Regions from separate parts of the Arthrobacter sp. UYEF21 genome, predicted to be linked through region 2. Evidence: riboswitches for the same ligand, from Rfam matches in the RefSeq annotation. Region 2 holds a riboswitch; each other region holds the start of a gene.

Region 1 (4,107 bases), on a different contig from region 2:
TCAAAAGCCCTGGCGCGCCGGAACCTTGCTGCAGGCCGTACTCGAACTCGTCCAACAGCCCTGCCCGTCCGACCAGTACTGGAGGCGTGGCTCCGGCCGTTGGCTTGAAGGGGTTTTGCACGGCATCTCCCGGGTGAAAGTAGGTGAAACTGGTGAAAGTGGTGAAACTTCGTCCACCCTATGCCGGCACCTCACGCTAAGCAAGGCGCGGTGTCCAGCGGTAGCATCGGGCCATGACTCCTGAAGAGAACTGTCTCGAGCACGCGCTGCACGTCGGCGAGGGGCTGACCGGCCCTGAGCTTGGAGCAGTTAGGTTTCGAACCGCGCCTTGAGGATATGACTGAGGACCAGCGGAGCCACCTGGACCCTGATGACCTCGACTGGATGGATTCAATCATTCCGGAGCGGCGCGACAGAAGCCTGCTCCAGGCTAAGCTTCTGGCCGGGGCCATGTGGGAGGCTTCCGTGGTCCTGATAGACCAGCTTTTCGAGGATCTTTCCGGCTTACGGATCCGTGAGCGGATCGATCGACGGGACATCGCCAATACTTTCGTCCTGTCCGGACTGCCACCCAGACACGCGGAGAGATATGACGCACGCTTCGCCCAACAGTTTTGGTTATTGCTGCGGACATGACCGTGGCGCTGATCCGCGGCTGGACACGCCCGTCATGCGTCGCCCAGGAGTTGGCGCAGCGTTGCCTTGTCGACTAAGTCGAAGTCAGCCAGGATCTATACGACCTGGATCTAGCAGACGGCTGGCGGGGCCTGCTTGAACAACACATGCTCGAAGACACGGACAGTGAAATGCTGTACCAGAACCCAATGGACGGCTTCGAAGGCGATATCGCGCTGAACATGCAACTGGGCCTTGCACCGATGAATGTCCAGGACTGGTTCGAGCCATTCAACGACGCCTCCGTCCCGCCGTTCGTGCGCTAATCGACATGCTAACTCCCCCGTCAAACCATCATTTGAAACGCAGATAACGATCTTTCGTCAAGCGAGCGTTCCATGCAGGGGAGAGGCCACGAACGTGTTCCGGGTATGGCCCCAGACCCACGACCTGCAGGTCGGGACCGACCCGGCAGGCAAACCCCTCGCCATCCGCAACCACGGCCAGATCTGGCTGGTCGACCCCGACACCGACTCCCAGCATTGGTACGGACGGGACGCATGGTGGGACACCCGCCGCACAGCCGCCGTCGACAGCGGCGACCTGGTCAGCATCGAATACTGGCGGGTCCAGGTCCGCCAGGGAACTTCCGGCTCCGCCCTCCGGACCTTCACGTTGCGCCGGAACCCGCTCTCCCCGCACTGGCTCCTCGAAAGCATCAGCGACGGCGACGAGACAACCGAAAATTGAACGACCAACCCTTCAACGATCAGACGTGGGCAGGGATTCGGCCAGAATACACGCTGCCAACCCTCGGGCAGGTACGGCGCCGGCTCTCCGAGCTCATGGAAGACCCCGAACCCGTGATGCAGCAGCTCGTCCGCGTCTTCATCGACGACGGCACCTTCTGCCCGGGATTCCAGTTCCTCCCCGGCAACCCCCGGTTCTCCGGTTGGTGCGCGCCTGTGCCTGTGTGGTAGTAGGCTTTCTAGAGTGACACGGGGTGCCCTGGGCAACAGGGCTGAGATAAGACCCGTTGAACCTGATCTAGTTCGTACTAGCGAAGGGATGTTGCGGATGACTGTTCGCCTGACACCTGACCATATCTGCACGATGCTCGCCCGGTTGCGGGAGACAGGGCCATTGGTGCAGTGTCTGACCAACGCGGTTGTGACAAACTTCACCGCGAATGTGCTTCTAGCCGTCGGGGCGGCGCCAGCCATGGCTGATGTCCCCACCGAGGCCGGCCAGTTTGCCCGGATAGCTTCCGGAGTTCTGATCAACGTGGGTACTCCCCACGCGGAGCAACGGGTCGCCATGGTCGAAGCCGCCTCGGCCGCTCAGGAGGCAGGCACTCCCTGGGTTCTTGACCCGGTCGCGGTCGGTGTCCTGCCGGTGCGTACTGCCCTTGCCAGTGAACTGCTCTCTTACGCCCCGACCGCTATCCGGGGCAACGCTTCAGAGGTTATCGCACTGGCTGGGTTGGGGGCAGGTGGCCGTGGTGTTGATGCCGTCGATAGTCCCGAAAGTGCGCTGGCAGCGGCCGGCCGCCTGGCCAGTGTTCACGGTTCCGTCGTGGCCGTTTCCGGGGCCGTTGATCTGATTACTGATGGCATCGATGTGATCCGGATCGGTAACGGCCACCCTTATCTGACCCTGGTCACCGGGGGTGGCTGTGCACTGGGTGCGGTCACCGCAGCTTTTTTGGCTGTGGATGGCGACCGTCTGGCAGCGACGGCTGCAGCCACCGCGGTGTATACCGTCGCTGCCGAAATCGCCGCTGACGGCGCCCGCGGCCCGGGCAGTTTCGCGGTCGCGTTCCTGGATGCGCTGGAGTCTGTGGATGCCGAAATAATCCGGTCCAGAGTGGCTATCTCATGACGGGCGCCGGCAGGGCTGGCTTCACCCCGGGGATTTATCTGATCACTGATGATAAGTTGTGCGGGGAACGCGGAGTGGTGGAGTCGGTCAGCGCCGCCGTTGCCGGAGGCGTGCGAATGGTACAGATCCGGGAAAAAACGGCCAGCGCCGCCCGGTTCTACGATCTGGTGATGCGTACCGCGGATGCCGTCGGTGACCGGGCCACGGTGTTGGTGGATGACCGGGTGGATGTTTTTCTCGCCGCCCGGGCGGGCGGTGCGGCTGTCCACGGCGTCCATATCGGTCAAAGCGATCTTCCGGCACCCCAGGTCCGGGCAATTGTTGGCCAGGACGCGTTGATCGGGCTGAGCGCCAACACGGCCGAACATCTCGCGCAGCTGCACGCCCTGCCTTCAGGGACGGTGGACTATCTGGGCGTGGGCGTGATCCGTCCGACGTCGACCAAGCCGGACCATCCGGCGCCCTTGGGCATCGAGGGGTTCGCCGCTATCGCTGCCGCTACGCTGCTGCCCTGCGTCGCAATCGGCGGCATAACCCCGGCCGATGTCAGTGCATTGAGGCGCGCCGGAGCGGCCGGCATCGCCGTGGTCTCAGCCATCTGTGCCGCCGAAAACCCTGCCCGCAGCGCCAAAGAGTTTCTCAAGGAATGGACCCACTGAACACCGCAACCGCCTACATACCCCGCCCAGCCATCTCTCCATTTCCGGTTCCGGCGCCGCTCCTAAATCGCGGCACCGCGCGGTCGGATAATCCCGGCAAAACCGGCCCACCATCTATCCGGCACCAGCAAACGCTCCGCATACGCGGGGATAAGGACTTCTCGTGAACAAACGACGACGCTTACTCGTGGGCGCAGCCAGCGCCCTCACCCTTACCGCCATGGCAGCCCTGTCAGCCTGCGCCGGTGCGGGAGAAAATTCCACTCCGGCTTCTTCCGGGACCACGCCCATTACCTTCGCCCTGGACTGGACGCCCAACACGAACCACACCGGGCTGTACGTGGCGCTCAACAAAGGCTATTTCGCCGCCGCCGGACTCGACGTTCAGGTACTGCCCTACAGCCAGTCCTCCACCGACACCCTCATCAACTCGGGTGCGGCGGACTTCGGAATCAGCTTCCAAAACACGGCGACGTTCGCCGCAGCAGCGGGGGTGGCCAACACCTCGGTCATGTCGGTGCTCCAGCACGATGCCACAGCCATCGGCGTCCTGGCCAGCCGGAAGGACATTGCCAGCCCTAAAGACCTCGATGGTAAAACCTTCGGCACGGCCGGGCCCAGTGCCACGTTCCCTACCGAAGCCGCAGATGCCATCAGGAACGCCGGCGGAACAGGCAACTTCGGTCGCGTCACCCTGGGCACGTCCGCCTACGAAGCCCTGTACGCCGGCAAGGTCGACTTCACCTCAGCCTTCAAGACCTGGGAAGGCATCGACGCCTCCCTCCGCGGCACTCCGATGAAGTTTTTCAACCTGCATGACTACGGCGTGCCGGACCAGTATTCGGTGATCATTGAAGGCAACCGGGAATGGATCAAGGGACACCCGGACGTGACCAAAAAGTTCGTCCAGGCCCTCCAAAAGGGATACCAATATGCCGCAGCCGACCCCGAC
Region 2 (4,107 bases):
GGGCGCGGCGCTTCTGCGAAGACAGTGAGGCGTTGCCCAGGCCACCCTGGCCGCCGGCGGCCGCCACGTACTCGGCGCCTTCACCCACGAGGTCGGCAAGGACGGTTCCGTCCTTGGCCTTGACCACGGTACCGTCCGGGACCGGCAGGATAAGGGTTTCACCGCTCTTGCCGCCGCGCCAGTCACCCATGCCGGGCCCGCCGTTGGTGGCGTGGCGGTGCGGTGCGTGGTGGTAGTCCAGCAGTGTGGTGGTCTGGTGATCAACGCGGAGGATGACGTTGCCGCCGTCGCCGCCGTTGCCGCCGTCGGGACCACCGAGGGGCTTGAACTTCTCCCGGTGGACAGAGACACAGCCGTGGCCGCCGGTACCGCCGGATACGTGCAGTACTACCCGGTCTACAAAGCTCGCCACGTGGATCTCCTCAGTGCTGTTTCTGGACACCCTTAGGCGCCAAGACGATTGTAATGCGGTTAAAAGAACAGTGGAGCGGGCCAAATGGCCCGCTCCACCGCTTCAGAACTATTTGTTACTCTGCGGCTGCAGCAGCAACGATGTTGACGACGCGGCGACCGCGGCGGGTGCCGAATTCGACGGCTCCCGGGGTCAGTGCGAACAGGGTGTCGTCGCCGCCACGGCCGACGCCGGCGCCCGGGTGGAAGTGGGTGCCACGCTGGCGGACGATGATCTCGCCGGCGGAAACTACCTGGCCGCCGAAGCGCTTCACGCCGAGGTACTGGGCGTTGGAGTCACGACCGTTGCGAGTGGAACTCGCGCCTTTTTTATGTGCCATTTGAAATGCCTGCCTCTAAATTCTGGGGAATCTGCTGAAAACCTGAACAGTAACGGGTGGTTACTTGATACCAGTGATCTTGACCTTGGTCAGTTCCTGACGGTGACCCTGGCGCTTCTTGTAACCGGTCTTGTTCTTGAACTTCTGGATGACGATCTTCGGACCACGGAGGTCATCGAGGATCTCAGCCGTGACAGTTACCTTAGCCAGGTCCGCAGCGGCGGAGGTGACCTTGTCACCGTCTACCAGGAGCAGTGCGGGCAGCTGAATGGTGCTGCCGGCTCCACCGGGGACGCGGTTCATAGTAACGAAGTCTCCAACGGAAACCTTCTCTTGGCGGCCGCCTGCGCGGACAATCGCGTACACCACTTGGGAACTCACTTCTCTCGACGTTTATTACTAGATTTGCGTGCGGAACCTGGGCCATTTATTGACTGGGTTCCCGCTGTGCCTCAACGCCGTGGGGTCGTAACCCAAGTGTTGGCGTAAGCACCGAAGATCTAGAATACGCTAATTTTGCCTTCGGCCGCAAATGAGGCTGGTTACGGCCGAATGTCTGTGATAGGCACCACTAGTGGGGACAACACTGACAATTCAGAACCGTGCCCGATTATCCTACCGGCGGCGGCGGCCACAGCCGCTCAGGCGTGCAGGCGCGGCGCGTCGAAAAACTCCACTTCGAAACGGCTTGAGTGCGTGAACGCCTCTATCATCGCTGCCCGCTCATCCGCGGCTGCCTTCCGTCCGGCGTCATCAACCAAGGCGATCGCTTCGCGGGTGGCCTGCGCGAAGCCCTCGTCCGCGTACGTCCGAAGCCATTCGGCATATGGGTGTGCCGGCGGTGCCCCGGCCGCCAGGAACTGGGCGTGGAGCGTTTCTCCCACCTCGGCGTACAGCCAGAAGCAAGGCAGGAGAGCTGCAACCAGCACTCCGTAGCTGCCGGCGGCTGAGGTTGCCAACAGGTGGTCCACATACGACTTGGTGACCGGGCCAAGGACGGGTTCTACCGTGCGCGTACTGAGCCAGTTGCGGTGCAGTTCCGATTCGACCTCGAGGCACTGCTGGGCTGACCGGGCCCAGAACAGCTGCGCGGCTTCCGTCGGCGCCAGCGCACTGGCGCGGGCAAGCACACGTGAGTAGCCGTTAAGGTAGATAGCGTCCTGGGCGAGGTAGTAGGCGAACTGCTCTTCCGCCAGCGTGCCGGCAGCCAGCGCCCGGATGAATTCCAGCCCGTAAATGACTGCCAGGTCCGGGGCCGCCGCCCGGCGAAGCGCGGCAGCGAATTCCCCGGGGGCGGGAGCCTGCTCCAGGTGGTGGAAGTGGTGGATGGGGCCGTTGCCTTCGCCTACCTCCAGCTGACCGGAAGCCTGCAGAGCACCGCGGAGCCACGGCTTCACCTGCCGCAGCGAGGCTTCCCAGTCACCCAGCCGGGCCTGCGCCGTAGCCATGGCCGAGGACAGTGAGCAGCCGGTGCCGTGGCTGTTGCGGGTGGGGATCCTGTCTCCAGTCACTTCCACTACCGGCCGGGTGAGCAGTCCGCGTGCGTTAATCAGGGCATCCGGGCACGCATCGCCGTCGAGATGGCCTCCCTTGACCAGGATGGTGGCGCCCGTGGCCGCGGCCAGCCGCTTCCCCTGCTCCAGCGCGTCCGGCCAGTTCCGCACCTGCGGCTCCCCCACCAGGATGGCGAGCTCCGCGAGGTTGGGCGTGATCAGGTCCGCGAGCGGCAGCAGGTCCAGCAGGGCAGCCTCCGCCGATTCCTTCAGCAGTCGGTCCCCACTCGTGGCCACCATCACCGGATCCAGAACCACGACGGCGGGGCGCACCTTCTCCAGCCAGCTGCGGACCACGTCAATCACCTCCACACTGCCCAGCATGCCGATTTTGACGGCGTCGATGGCAATGTCATCGCTGACGGCATCAAGCTGCTGGGCCAGGAAGCCAGCGGGCGGCACATGGACCCCTTGGACGCCGCGGGTGTTCTGCACGGTCAACGCGGTGATGGCTGCCATGCCGTAACCGCCCAGGGCGGCAATGCTCTTGAGGTCGGCCTGGATGCCCGCGCCACCGGACGGATCCGATCCGGCAATGGACAGCACCCGCGGAGTATGCCGCAGCACGTCCACCGCATTGGAAGGCCCACGTGCCGGATGCACCGTGGCAAGGGCAGGCGGCGTTTCGGATGCTGCCGCCGTTTCGGGAGTGGCGGCAGATACGGAAGGTAGAACGTGGGTTGAAGCCATAGGGGACATTCCTTCGCCGGTGCTAACCGGACAGGTTCAACGGGTCTGGATCTCAGCCGGCTCTCTGCGCGGCACCCCGTGTCAGTACCCAACACTAGCGTTTCCCATAAGACACCGTTTTAGATGAACCCCACAAACGCGGAATGCCCGGGCACTCCACCGATGAGTGAAGTGTCCGGGCAATCTGGCCGATGTCCTTGCGAAAGGTCAGAGTTCCGAAGCAGGAACCCCTACGCCCAGGATGATGGGTGCGCTGGTGTCTGCCGGTTTGGCAGCGGCAGGAGCCTGGGTGAGCTCCGGAGCCTTAGCGGCATGGGTATGGCCTGCGGACTCAACCGGCACCGCTTCGTGGTGCTCCACCGTGGTGGCGTTAGCTGCGCCCTGGGCACGGCTGGCACTGCGGTTGCGCCGCGGGCGGCGGGTACGGGTCTGCTCGGTGTGGTCGGAGTAGTCCTTCTCCACCGCGGCAGGAGCCTGACGGACAGGAGCCGCGGCCGGCTGGCGTGCCGCCGGCTGGCTCTGGGTCTGCTCGCCCGCGGCCTGAGCGCTCTCCGTCGGCATGGCTTCTGCAACAGGTGCCGGCACGCCAAGCTTGGCGAAGGCCTCCGTGAGCCTGTCCAGTGTCAGGGCCGGGGCCTGCGGCTGATCCTCGTGGTGCTCCACGAAGGGCAGCACCACCTGCTCGCCGCCGAAAGTCAGCACAGCGGCCGGGCGGCCGGCGTTGTCGGTCTCGGACCGTTCTACCGGTGCATGAGCCGGGGCCGCCGCGCCGGAAGCATTACCCCCGGCTGCTGAGGCGTGGGCCACTTCGTCGTCGTGCAGGTGCGCGGCATGGGCGGCGGCTGCAATGTTGGCAAGGGCTGCCCTGGTGGCCTCCGCCTTGGCGTGGCGCTCGGCGTCGCTGGGATCCGGGTGGACCGTGTGGATCTGCACCGGAGCTGCCGGGGCCATCTCGAGGGGTTGGCCGCCGCGGCCGCGGCGGCGCTTCCTGTCCGTCCGGCCGCCCTGCTGGGCGTCCGGGCGCTGGGCGTCGCTACGCTGGCTGTCGATCCGCTGGGTGTCGGGTCGGCTGT
Region 3 (4,107 bases), on a different contig from region 2:
AAGCACCTGAACAACCTGATGCTGCTGGTGGCGCTTTCCGTTGTCGGCTTCATCGGCTCGGTGACTGTTGCCCGTTTCGTGGCCGACCGGCGGGAGCAAACCCATGAGTCCTGAAGCGAGCGTGGTGGATAACGTCATCGATGCCGTGACGGCGGTGTTCCTGGTGGTGGGCGCCCTGATGTCCCTCGCCGCCGCCATCGGCCTGCTGCGCTTCCCCGACCTGCTGAGCCGGATGCACGCGGCCACCAAGCCGCAGGTGCTCGGGCTCTTCCTGCTGCTGGCGGCCATCGGCCTGCAGATGCGGACGTGGTGGGTGTGGCCGGTGCTGCTGGTGGCGTGGATCTTCCAGCTGCTGACCGTGCCGGTGTCCGCGCACATGGTGGGCCGATCCGGCTACCGCACCAAACACCTGCACCGAGAACTGCTCAGCTCTGATGACCTCGACGCCGTGGTGCAGAAGGCGGCGCAGTCCTCCCGTGAGCAGTCAGCACGTGAAGAAGCGTCCGGCGGCGGCTGAGAGTTTTTGTCCAGATAATTCGGCTTCAGGACTGCCCAGGGGCCATTAGCTGGACAAAACTCGCTAGACGACGTCCTGGCTCTTAGCGAACCTGGTGATGGCCCGCTGCGTGCCGCGGTTGGCGAGCACCTGGATGATGGTGCTGACCGAGGCTGAAATAAGCGCGAACGTCAGCGCCGAGCGCAGGCTCGTGGGGGTGTCTTCGTCCTTGCCGGTGGGGACCTTGCGGCCGGTGGACTTTTCCCACACGGTGTTGACTAGCTTGGTACCGACAAACCCGGCGCCGAGGCTGATTGCGGTGCCGAGCAGCTTGATGAGCAGGTTCATTCGTTGAACTCCTTATGGGCTATCGGGGATTGTCATTAGCCTAACGTCATCGGACCGGGGGCCGGCACTTGAGCCGCCCGGCTCTTGCCCAGGCCCACCAGCATTGAGGGCATTTCAGCAGCAGCCCCAGGTGGAGGGATTCGTCCTTCGTGAAATGCGGGAACTGCAGCTCGCTGACCTCGGCGTCGGTCCTTGCTATCAGCGCTTCGAGCGAGCCCTGCGGCTGGCTGTCGCTGGAGTCGGGATCGAATACGGTCACATGTGGGAAGTCGGCAGCCGTGGCCCACAATCTACCGCGCCTGCGGTGTAAACTGGATCACGCCCATCAGGGCAGATTTATTTACGACAGGGGAGCGCCGCCGTCGGGCACTGCAGCAATGCAACCGATGGATAGGCGCTGAGAGTGCGGACAGCCGCAGACCCTCGAACCTGATCCGGTTAGTACCGGCGCAAGGGAGTCGAGCTTCTCAGAGTGTCCGGATCCGGGCGGCGCAGTCCGTGCCGAAACCGCGAACTCTCCCCTCCTGTACCTCAGGAGGCAGAAATGACAACAGTAGGCATGAAGAAAGCCAGCTATAGCTGGCGGGTTGTGGACATCGTGGTGGCAGCTTTGATCGCCATCGCCGGCGGTGTCATTTTCTGGGCCTGGTCCCAGGGTGCGGCGCTGGTGTCCGCGCCGATGAACGCCACGTACCCGCCCCTCACCGGCCTGATCGCCGGCGGCTGGATGATTCCGGCCGTCCTGGGCATGCTCATCGTCCGCAAACCGGGCGCAGCGCTCTTCTGCGAGGCCGTTGCCGCCACCGGTGAGCTCATGATGGGTTCCCAGTACGGCACCACCGTGCTGATCTCCGGCATCCTCCAGGGCCTCGGCGCGGAGCTCGTTTTCGCCGCGTTCGGCTACAAGAAGTTCAACCTGCCGGCAGCCGTGCTCGCCGGTGCCGGTGCCGGCCTGTTCTGCGGCCTGAACGATTCCTTCCTCCCGTGGGGCTGGAACATCGCCTATGAAGCCGGCGACAAGGCCACCTACATTCTGTTCTGCGCGATCTCGGGTGCCGTCATTGCCGGCGCCGTGTCCTGGATTGCCACCCGCGGCCTGGCCAAAACCGGGGTGCTGGGCTCCTTCGCTTCCCGGAAGGCCGGTTCGGAGCCCGTTTTCCACTGATGGCCGTTTCCGACGCCGGTGCTTCCGGAGTGCGCCCGGCCGCGGTATCCGCCCGTGGCTGGGGCTGGCGGCACGCCGGCCGCATGGCGCCGGCCGTCCGCGGGCTCGATCTGGACATCGCGCCGGGCGAGCGGGTGCTGCTGCTGGGCCCTTCCGGTGCGGGCAAATCAACGCTGCTGCACGCCCTCGCCGGAGTGCTCGGGGATGAAGGGGACGATGCCGACGAGACCGGTTCGCTGCTAATCGACGGCGCGGTGCCGCGCAGCCAGCGCGGCCGCGCCGGGCTCATGCAGCAGGACCCGGAAACGCAGGTGGTCCTCTCGAGGCTGGGTGACGACGTCGCCTTTGGTGCCGAAAACCTGGCCGTTCCCCGGGACGAGATCTGGAAGAGGGTCCATGAGGCGCTCTATGACGTGGGGCTGCGCAGGGCCGGACGCCCGCAGGGCGGAGCTGGCGGTGCCGGCGGCTTCGGCGGCGGACTCCCGCTGGACCACCCGACGTCGGCTCTGTCCGGCGGCCAGAAGCAGCGGCTGGCCCTGGCCGGCATCCTCGCGATGCGGCCGGGGCTGATCCTGCTGGACGAACCGACAGCCAACCTCGATCCCGCCGGTGTCCTGGAAGTCCGCGACGCCGTGGGCCGCTGCCTCGACAAAACCGGCGCCACCCTGGTGGTGGTGGAACACCGGGTGTCCGTCTGGAAGGACCTGGTGGGCCGGATTGTGGTGCTGCAGCCGGGCTCGGGCGTGCTGCTGGATGGCCCGCCGGACCGGGTGCTCGCCGAGGCGCGGGACATGCTGATCGGGGCCGGTGTCTGGGTGCCGGGCCATGTTCCGGCCACCCGCCCCCGTGCGCGTGCTTCGGCTGACGGCGGCCAGCTGCTGCTGGCGGCCGAGGACGTTGCCGTGTCGCGCGAGCGGCCCCGGCGCCGCGGCTTCCGCACCATTCCGCCGGTGCCGGTGCAAGCGGGGATCACCGCCCAGGTCCGCGCCGGCCAGGCACTCACCGTCACCGGCCCCAACGGCGCCGGCAAGTCCACGTTTGCGCTCACCCTCGCCGGACTCCTGGCGCCGGTGAGGGGGAAGATGTCTGCAGCCGTCGAGCTTTCCGATGGTGCCGGAATCGATCCCTTCACGTGGAGCGCCAAGCAATTGATTTCCCGCATCGGCACGGTCTTCCAGGAGCCCGAGCACCAGTTCGTCACGGGTCGTGTGCTGGATGAGCTGATGTTCGGTCCGCGCCACCTGGGTTTTGGCGAAGAGCGTGTGGAGGAACTCCTGGCACGGCTGCGGCTGACGCACCTGGTGGACGCCAACCCGTACACGCTGTCCGGCGGTGAAAAGCGGCGGCTGTCCGTGGCCACGGTCCTTGCGGCCCACCCGCGGGTGCTAGTGCTCGACGAACCCACGTTCGGCCAGGATGCCAACACATGGTCCGAACTCGCGTCCTTCCTGTCCGAGCTGCTCGACGCCGGAACGTCAGTGGTTTCGGTGACCCACGACGAAGAGTTCAGTGCCGTCCTGGGCGGCACCGAACTGCGCCTTGGCCCGGCGTCGCGGGGCGGCGCCCGCCAGGAAGCAGGTGCGGCATGAGGGATGCCCTCACACTCCGAGGCAACCACGCCCTGTTGACGCACGCCAACCCGCTGGCCAAGTTCGGAGCCGTCTTCCTCATCACCCTGGTGCTGGCGCTGTCCATCGACTGGGTGTCAGCCTCCGTAGCGCTCGCGGCCGAGTTGGCGGTCTTCCCGCTCGCCGGACTTACCCTGCGCCTGCTGTGGCAGCGCGGCTGGCCGCTCATCATCGCGGCTGCCGTGGGCGGCTGGAGCACGGCGATCGTCGCGGCGGACAGCGGCGCTGTACTGCTCGACGTCGGGATCTGGTCCATCAGCGAAGGTTCCCTCCAGCTGGGGCTCGGTTTTATGCTGCGCGGACTTGCGATTGCGTTGCCGGCCATCCTGCTGATGACGTGTACGGACCCCACCGACCTCGCCGACGCGCTGGCGCAGAAGGCCCGGCTGCCGCACCGGTTTGTGCTTGGCACCCTGGCCGCGATGCGGCTGGTGGGACTTCTGGCCGAGGAGTGGCAGACCATTGGGATG
Region 4 (3,750 bases), on a different contig from region 2:
TTCAACCCCGCATGCTGCCTGACGGCTGGCCGGGAACCGGGAGTTTTACGAGGGTCACTGCCCGGCGGGTGGAGACGGCCAATACTCATGGGACGGGATGCTCCATGTCCTCCGCCATGGCGACCCTGCAGGTGCGCTTTGGTGATTGGACAGAGGCCTTGACGGTGACCAAAGCGTGGCTGCAGGACAGTCTGCTTCATGCCTGGGAACTGCAGGTCGGTTCAGGCGCAGGTCCGATCCATCATTTTCACCAGTTATGGAACCCAACCGTTCCTGTCCCGGGTGAGCACCCGGTCCCGGGGCCTTCCCCGGGGTACCGGGCTCTGACGGTTCCGACGCTGCCGCACCAACGTTGCACCTCTGAGGGGGCGCTGTAGGTTGATGCGGACATTGGAGGTGTCTATTTTGGTGGTTTTAAGGGCCGTCCGGTCCACCCGGGGGAGACCGGTGCCCGCAGGTACGGGAGGCCCGGCGGTCGCGCCGTGGTGTCCGGCACGACAGCCGTTTGGGAATCAGGTCGGGCAGGGCACGGCGGCAGCACGGGCAGGTGAGGGCGCTGGTTTGGCCGGGGGTGGGTATAATCGGTCCCAGTGACACGGGGTGCCGGGCGGCTTGTTGGCCCGGCTGAGATGACACCCGTTGAACCTGATCTAGTTGACACTAGCGAAGGGATGTCCTGCAACGGTTCGCACGGTCCTGGCGCCCGGATCGCATCCTTTCGCCTTATCCGAAGGTGAAGAAACTGATGGAACTGGCAAAACAAATCGTTCTTGTGACCGGCGGTGGCCGCGGTCTGGGCAGCAATATTGTGCAGGCGTTCGCGGCCCGGGGGGCGCGGGTGGTCATCAATTATCGCCGCAGCGCCGAAGCCGCCGGGGAACTGGCCGCCGGTTATGGCCCTGAGCACGCTGTTGCACTGCAGGCTGACGTCACCGACTCCGGTCAGGTGTCGGTGATGCTGGAGCAGGCCCGGGCCCATTTCGGTTCCGCCGTCACCACTGTGGTCAATAATGCGCTGGCCGATTTCTCGTTTAACGGCGATGCCCGCTCCGGCGCCGGGGATATTTCATGGGCGGATTTTGAGGCACAATTCGGCGGCAGTGTCCGGGGGGCTTTGAACACGACCCAGCAGGCTTGGGAGGGGATGCGTGGCCACGGGTTTGGGCGCATCATCAACGTCGGGACCAATCTGTTCCAGAACCCGGTGGTCCCGTACCACGACTACACCGCGGCCAAGGCCGCCCTGCTGTCATTGACCCGCACCATGGCCAAGGATCTGGGGCAGCACAATATTGCCGTGAACATGGTCTCCGGCGGCCTGCTGCGCACCACCGATGCCAGCGCCGCAACGCCGGAGGAGGTCTTTGACTACATTGCCGCTTCGACCCCCCTGGGTAAGGTCACCACCCCGGCCGAGTTCGCCGATGCCATCTTGTTTTTCGCCTCGCCCTGGGCGCGGTCGGTTACCGGGCAGAACCTGGTGGTCGACGGCGGACTGGTCATGGACTAGGCGGCCTCGCGATGAACGGGAAACGGCAACTGCATCTGAACGCTTTCCTGCTGGGAGCCGGCCACCACGGTGCTGCCTGGCGGCGGCCCGGATCGCCGCTGGAGCAGCTCGGAGAGATTGGTTACTATGAGCGGCTCGCACAAAGCGCCGAACGCGGCCTTTTCGATGCCGTGTTCTTCGCCGACGGGCAGTCCGCCGGTGACGTCGGCGCCGGTCCGAGATGGTTTCTGGAACCGTTGACCGCGCTGGCGGCCATGGCCCGGGCAACGGAAAACATCGGGCTTATCAGCACCGTCTCGGCCACCTTTTATTCCCCTTTTCATGCCGCCCGGATGCTCGCCTCCCTGGATCACATCAGTGCCGGACGTATCGGGGCGAACGTGGTCACGTCCATGTTCGATGCTGAAGCCCGCAATCATGGTCTGGAAGCGATGCCCGACCACGCGCAGCGCTATGGCCGCGCCGCAGAGTTCATTGAGGTAGCGCTGGGGTTGTGGGACTCATGGGCTGATGATGCGCTGGTTCGGGACAGAGCCCGGTTCTATGCCGATCCGGCCCTGGTCAGGCCGTTGCATCATGAGGGCGACCACTTCCGGGTGGAGGGGCCCTTAAACGTGCCCCGGGGCCCACAGGGACGCCCCGTGCTGTTCCAGGCCGGTGCTTCCGGGGCCGGCCGGGATCTTGCCGCCCGGTACGCGGAAGGGATTTACGCCGTTGCCTACGATCTTCCCAGCGCCCAGGCCTACTATGCGGATATGAAACAGCGGATCGCTGCGGCCGGGCGTAATCCGGGGAAGGTAGCGATCATGCCCGGATTGGTGACGTATGTGGGCTCCACCGAGGCCGAAGCCCGGGCCAAACAGGACCGGGGGGATACGCTGCTGCCCACCGGAGAATCCCTGACACGGCTGGGCACGTTCGTGCAGCAGGACTGTACAGGCTGGGAGCTGGACGCCCCCGTGCCGTCCCTGCCGTCGGCGGCAGAATTTACTGGGCCGCAGGGCCGTTATGCCACCATATTGCGCATTATTGAAACCGAACGTCCCACCGTGCGGCAGTTACTTGGGCGCCTGGCCGCAGGAGGGGGCCACTGCACAATGGTCGGCACGCCGGAGCAGATCGCTGACCAGATGGAGCTCTGGTTCCGCTCCGGGGGCGCTGACGGGTTCAACCTGATGCCCCCGCTGCTGCCCGACTCCCTGGACGAGTTCGTCGATGACGTCGTCCCTGTCCTCCAGCGCCGAGGACTCTTCCGCACCCGCTACACCGCCTCGACGCTGCGCGGGCATCTCGGGCTGGACCGCCCGGCTGTCGGCGCCCCTGCGTAAAAGCGCCACTACGGCATGGCGGCGGTTCCGATCATCCGATACCGTCCGCGACAGGGTTGCCACAAGCTGGTTCCCCTGACGACAAGGGGCTCCAAGCGGGCGTATTGGATAGCCTTCCGTCAGGAACGTCCCTCCTCCCTGGAGTCCTCTCGGGCTTTGTGCTTTCAGGCCCGAGGCCTTCCGTGGGCAGCATCCGTGGTGTCGTTGAGGTTGCCGGGCCGGTGAAGGGTTTCGAGGAGTTGCAGTTCGTAGTGGGCGAACCGGGCCGATGCCATCATCGACAGTTGACGTGGTCTGGGCAGGTCGATGGGGAGGTTTAGGCGCACGGAGGCGGGCCGGGGGCTGAGTACGACGACCCGGTCGGCCAGGTAGATCGCTTCACGGATGTCGTGGGTGATCAGGACCGCGGTCCAGGAGTTGTGGGACCAGACATCTTGAAGCCACGCCTGCATGTCGGTGCGGGTGAGGGAATCGAGGGCGCCGAAGGGCTCATCCAGTAATAGGACGTCACGGTCCTGGACGACCGTGCGCAGCAGGGCGGCCCTTTGCCGCATTCCTCCGGAGAGCTCGAAGGGATGCGAGTTCTCAAAACCGGCCAGCCCGAAGGCCGGGAAGAGGCTGGCGGCACGTGCCCGCGCGGTCTTTTTGCTTCCGCCGCAGACTTCCAGGCCCAGAGCGGTGTTCTGAAGGATAGTGCGCCAGGGAAAGAGGAGGTCTTTTTGCGGCATGTAGGCAAAGTGTTCACGTTCCCCGGTGACGGAGCGCCCATCGATGAGGATTTCGCCGTCGCGGGGTTTTTCCAGGCCGGCCATGATGTTGAAAAGGGTGCTCTTTCCGCATCCGCTGGGACCGATGATGGCAAGGAATTCTCCTTGTTGTGCGGAGAAATTGACGTTGTTGATGACAGGACGG

The links. A riboswitch is a leader RNA that binds a small molecule or an ion and turns the genes downstream of it on or off. The one in region 2 is predicted to bind thiamine pyrophosphate.
Region 1: linked by a shared signal. The riboswitch ahead of thiM (hydroxyethylthiazole kinase) and the one ahead of ABIB27_RS02270 (bifunctional hydroxymethylpyrimidine kinase/phosphomethylpyrimidine kinase) in region 2 are both predicted to bind thiamine pyrophosphate.
Region 3: linked by a shared signal. The riboswitch ahead of ABIB27_RS09075 (ECF transporter S component) and the one ahead of ABIB27_RS02270 (bifunctional hydroxymethylpyrimidine kinase/phosphomethylpyrimidine kinase) in region 2 are both predicted to bind thiamine pyrophosphate.
Region 4: linked by a shared signal. The riboswitch ahead of ABIB27_RS15450 (3-oxoacyl-ACP reductase) and the one ahead of ABIB27_RS02270 (bifunctional hydroxymethylpyrimidine kinase/phosphomethylpyrimidine kinase) in region 2 are both predicted to bind thiamine pyrophosphate.

What each region holds. Positions count from the first base shown of each region.
Region 1 is NZ_JBEPNF010000016.1:1,743-5,849, forward strand. Features, by position in the region: gene ABIB27_RS15395 (DUF8462 domain-containing protein) at 1-121, opposite strand, end outside; gene ABIB27_RS15400 (hypothetical protein) at 337-636, shown strand; gene ABIB27_RS15405 (hypothetical protein) at 783-941, shown strand; gene ABIB27_RS15410 (hypothetical protein) at 1,036-1,365, shown strand; gene ABIB27_RS15415 (hypothetical protein) at 1,362-1,595, shown strand; TPP riboswitch at 1,605-1,701, shown strand; gene thiM (hydroxyethylthiazole kinase) at 1,693-2,496, shown strand; gene thiE (thiamine phosphate synthase) at 2,493-3,155, shown strand; gene ABIB27_RS15430 (ABC transporter substrate-binding protein) at 3,319-4,107, shown strand, end outside.
Region 2 is NZ_JBEPNF010000001.1:482,550-486,656, reverse strand. Features, by position in the region: gene obgE (GTPase ObgE) at 1-412, opposite strand, end outside; gene rpmA (50S ribosomal protein L27) at 528-791, opposite strand; gene rplU (50S ribosomal protein L21) at 852-1,160, opposite strand; gene ABIB27_RS02270 (bifunctional hydroxymethylpyrimidine kinase/phosphomethylpyrimidine kinase) at 1,433-3,043, opposite strand; TPP riboswitch at 3,026-3,123, opposite strand; gene ABIB27_RS02265 (Rne/Rng family ribonuclease) at 3,242-4,107, opposite strand, start outside.
Region 3 is NZ_JBEPNF010000006.1:134,227-138,333, reverse strand. Features, by position in the region: gene ABIB27_RS09095 (MrpF/PhaF family protein) at 1-114, shown strand, start outside; gene mnhG (monovalent cation/H(+) antiporter subunit G) at 104-517, shown strand; gene ABIB27_RS09085 (DUF4235 domain-containing protein) at 581-844, opposite strand; gene ABIB27_RS09080 (hypothetical protein) at 891-1,103, opposite strand; TPP riboswitch at 1,182-1,318, shown strand; gene ABIB27_RS09075 (ECF transporter S component) at 1,389-2,009, shown strand; gene ABIB27_RS09070 (ABC transporter ATP-binding protein) at 2,009-3,598, shown strand; gene ABIB27_RS09065 (energy-coupling factor transporter transmembrane component T family protein) at 3,595-4,107, shown strand, end outside.
Region 4 is NZ_JBEPNF010000016.1:7,095-10,844, reverse strand. Features, by position in the region: gene ABIB27_RS15460 (recombinase family protein) at 1-89, opposite strand, end outside; gene ABIB27_RS15455 (bifunctional hydroxymethylpyrimidine kinase/phosphomethylpyrimidine kinase) at 12-377, shown strand; TPP riboswitch at 587-689, shown strand; gene ABIB27_RS15450 (3-oxoacyl-ACP reductase) at 746-1,510, shown strand; gene ABIB27_RS15445 (LLM class flavin-dependent oxidoreductase) at 1,522-2,838, shown strand; gene ABIB27_RS15440 (ABC transporter ATP-binding protein) at 3,003-3,750, opposite strand, start outside.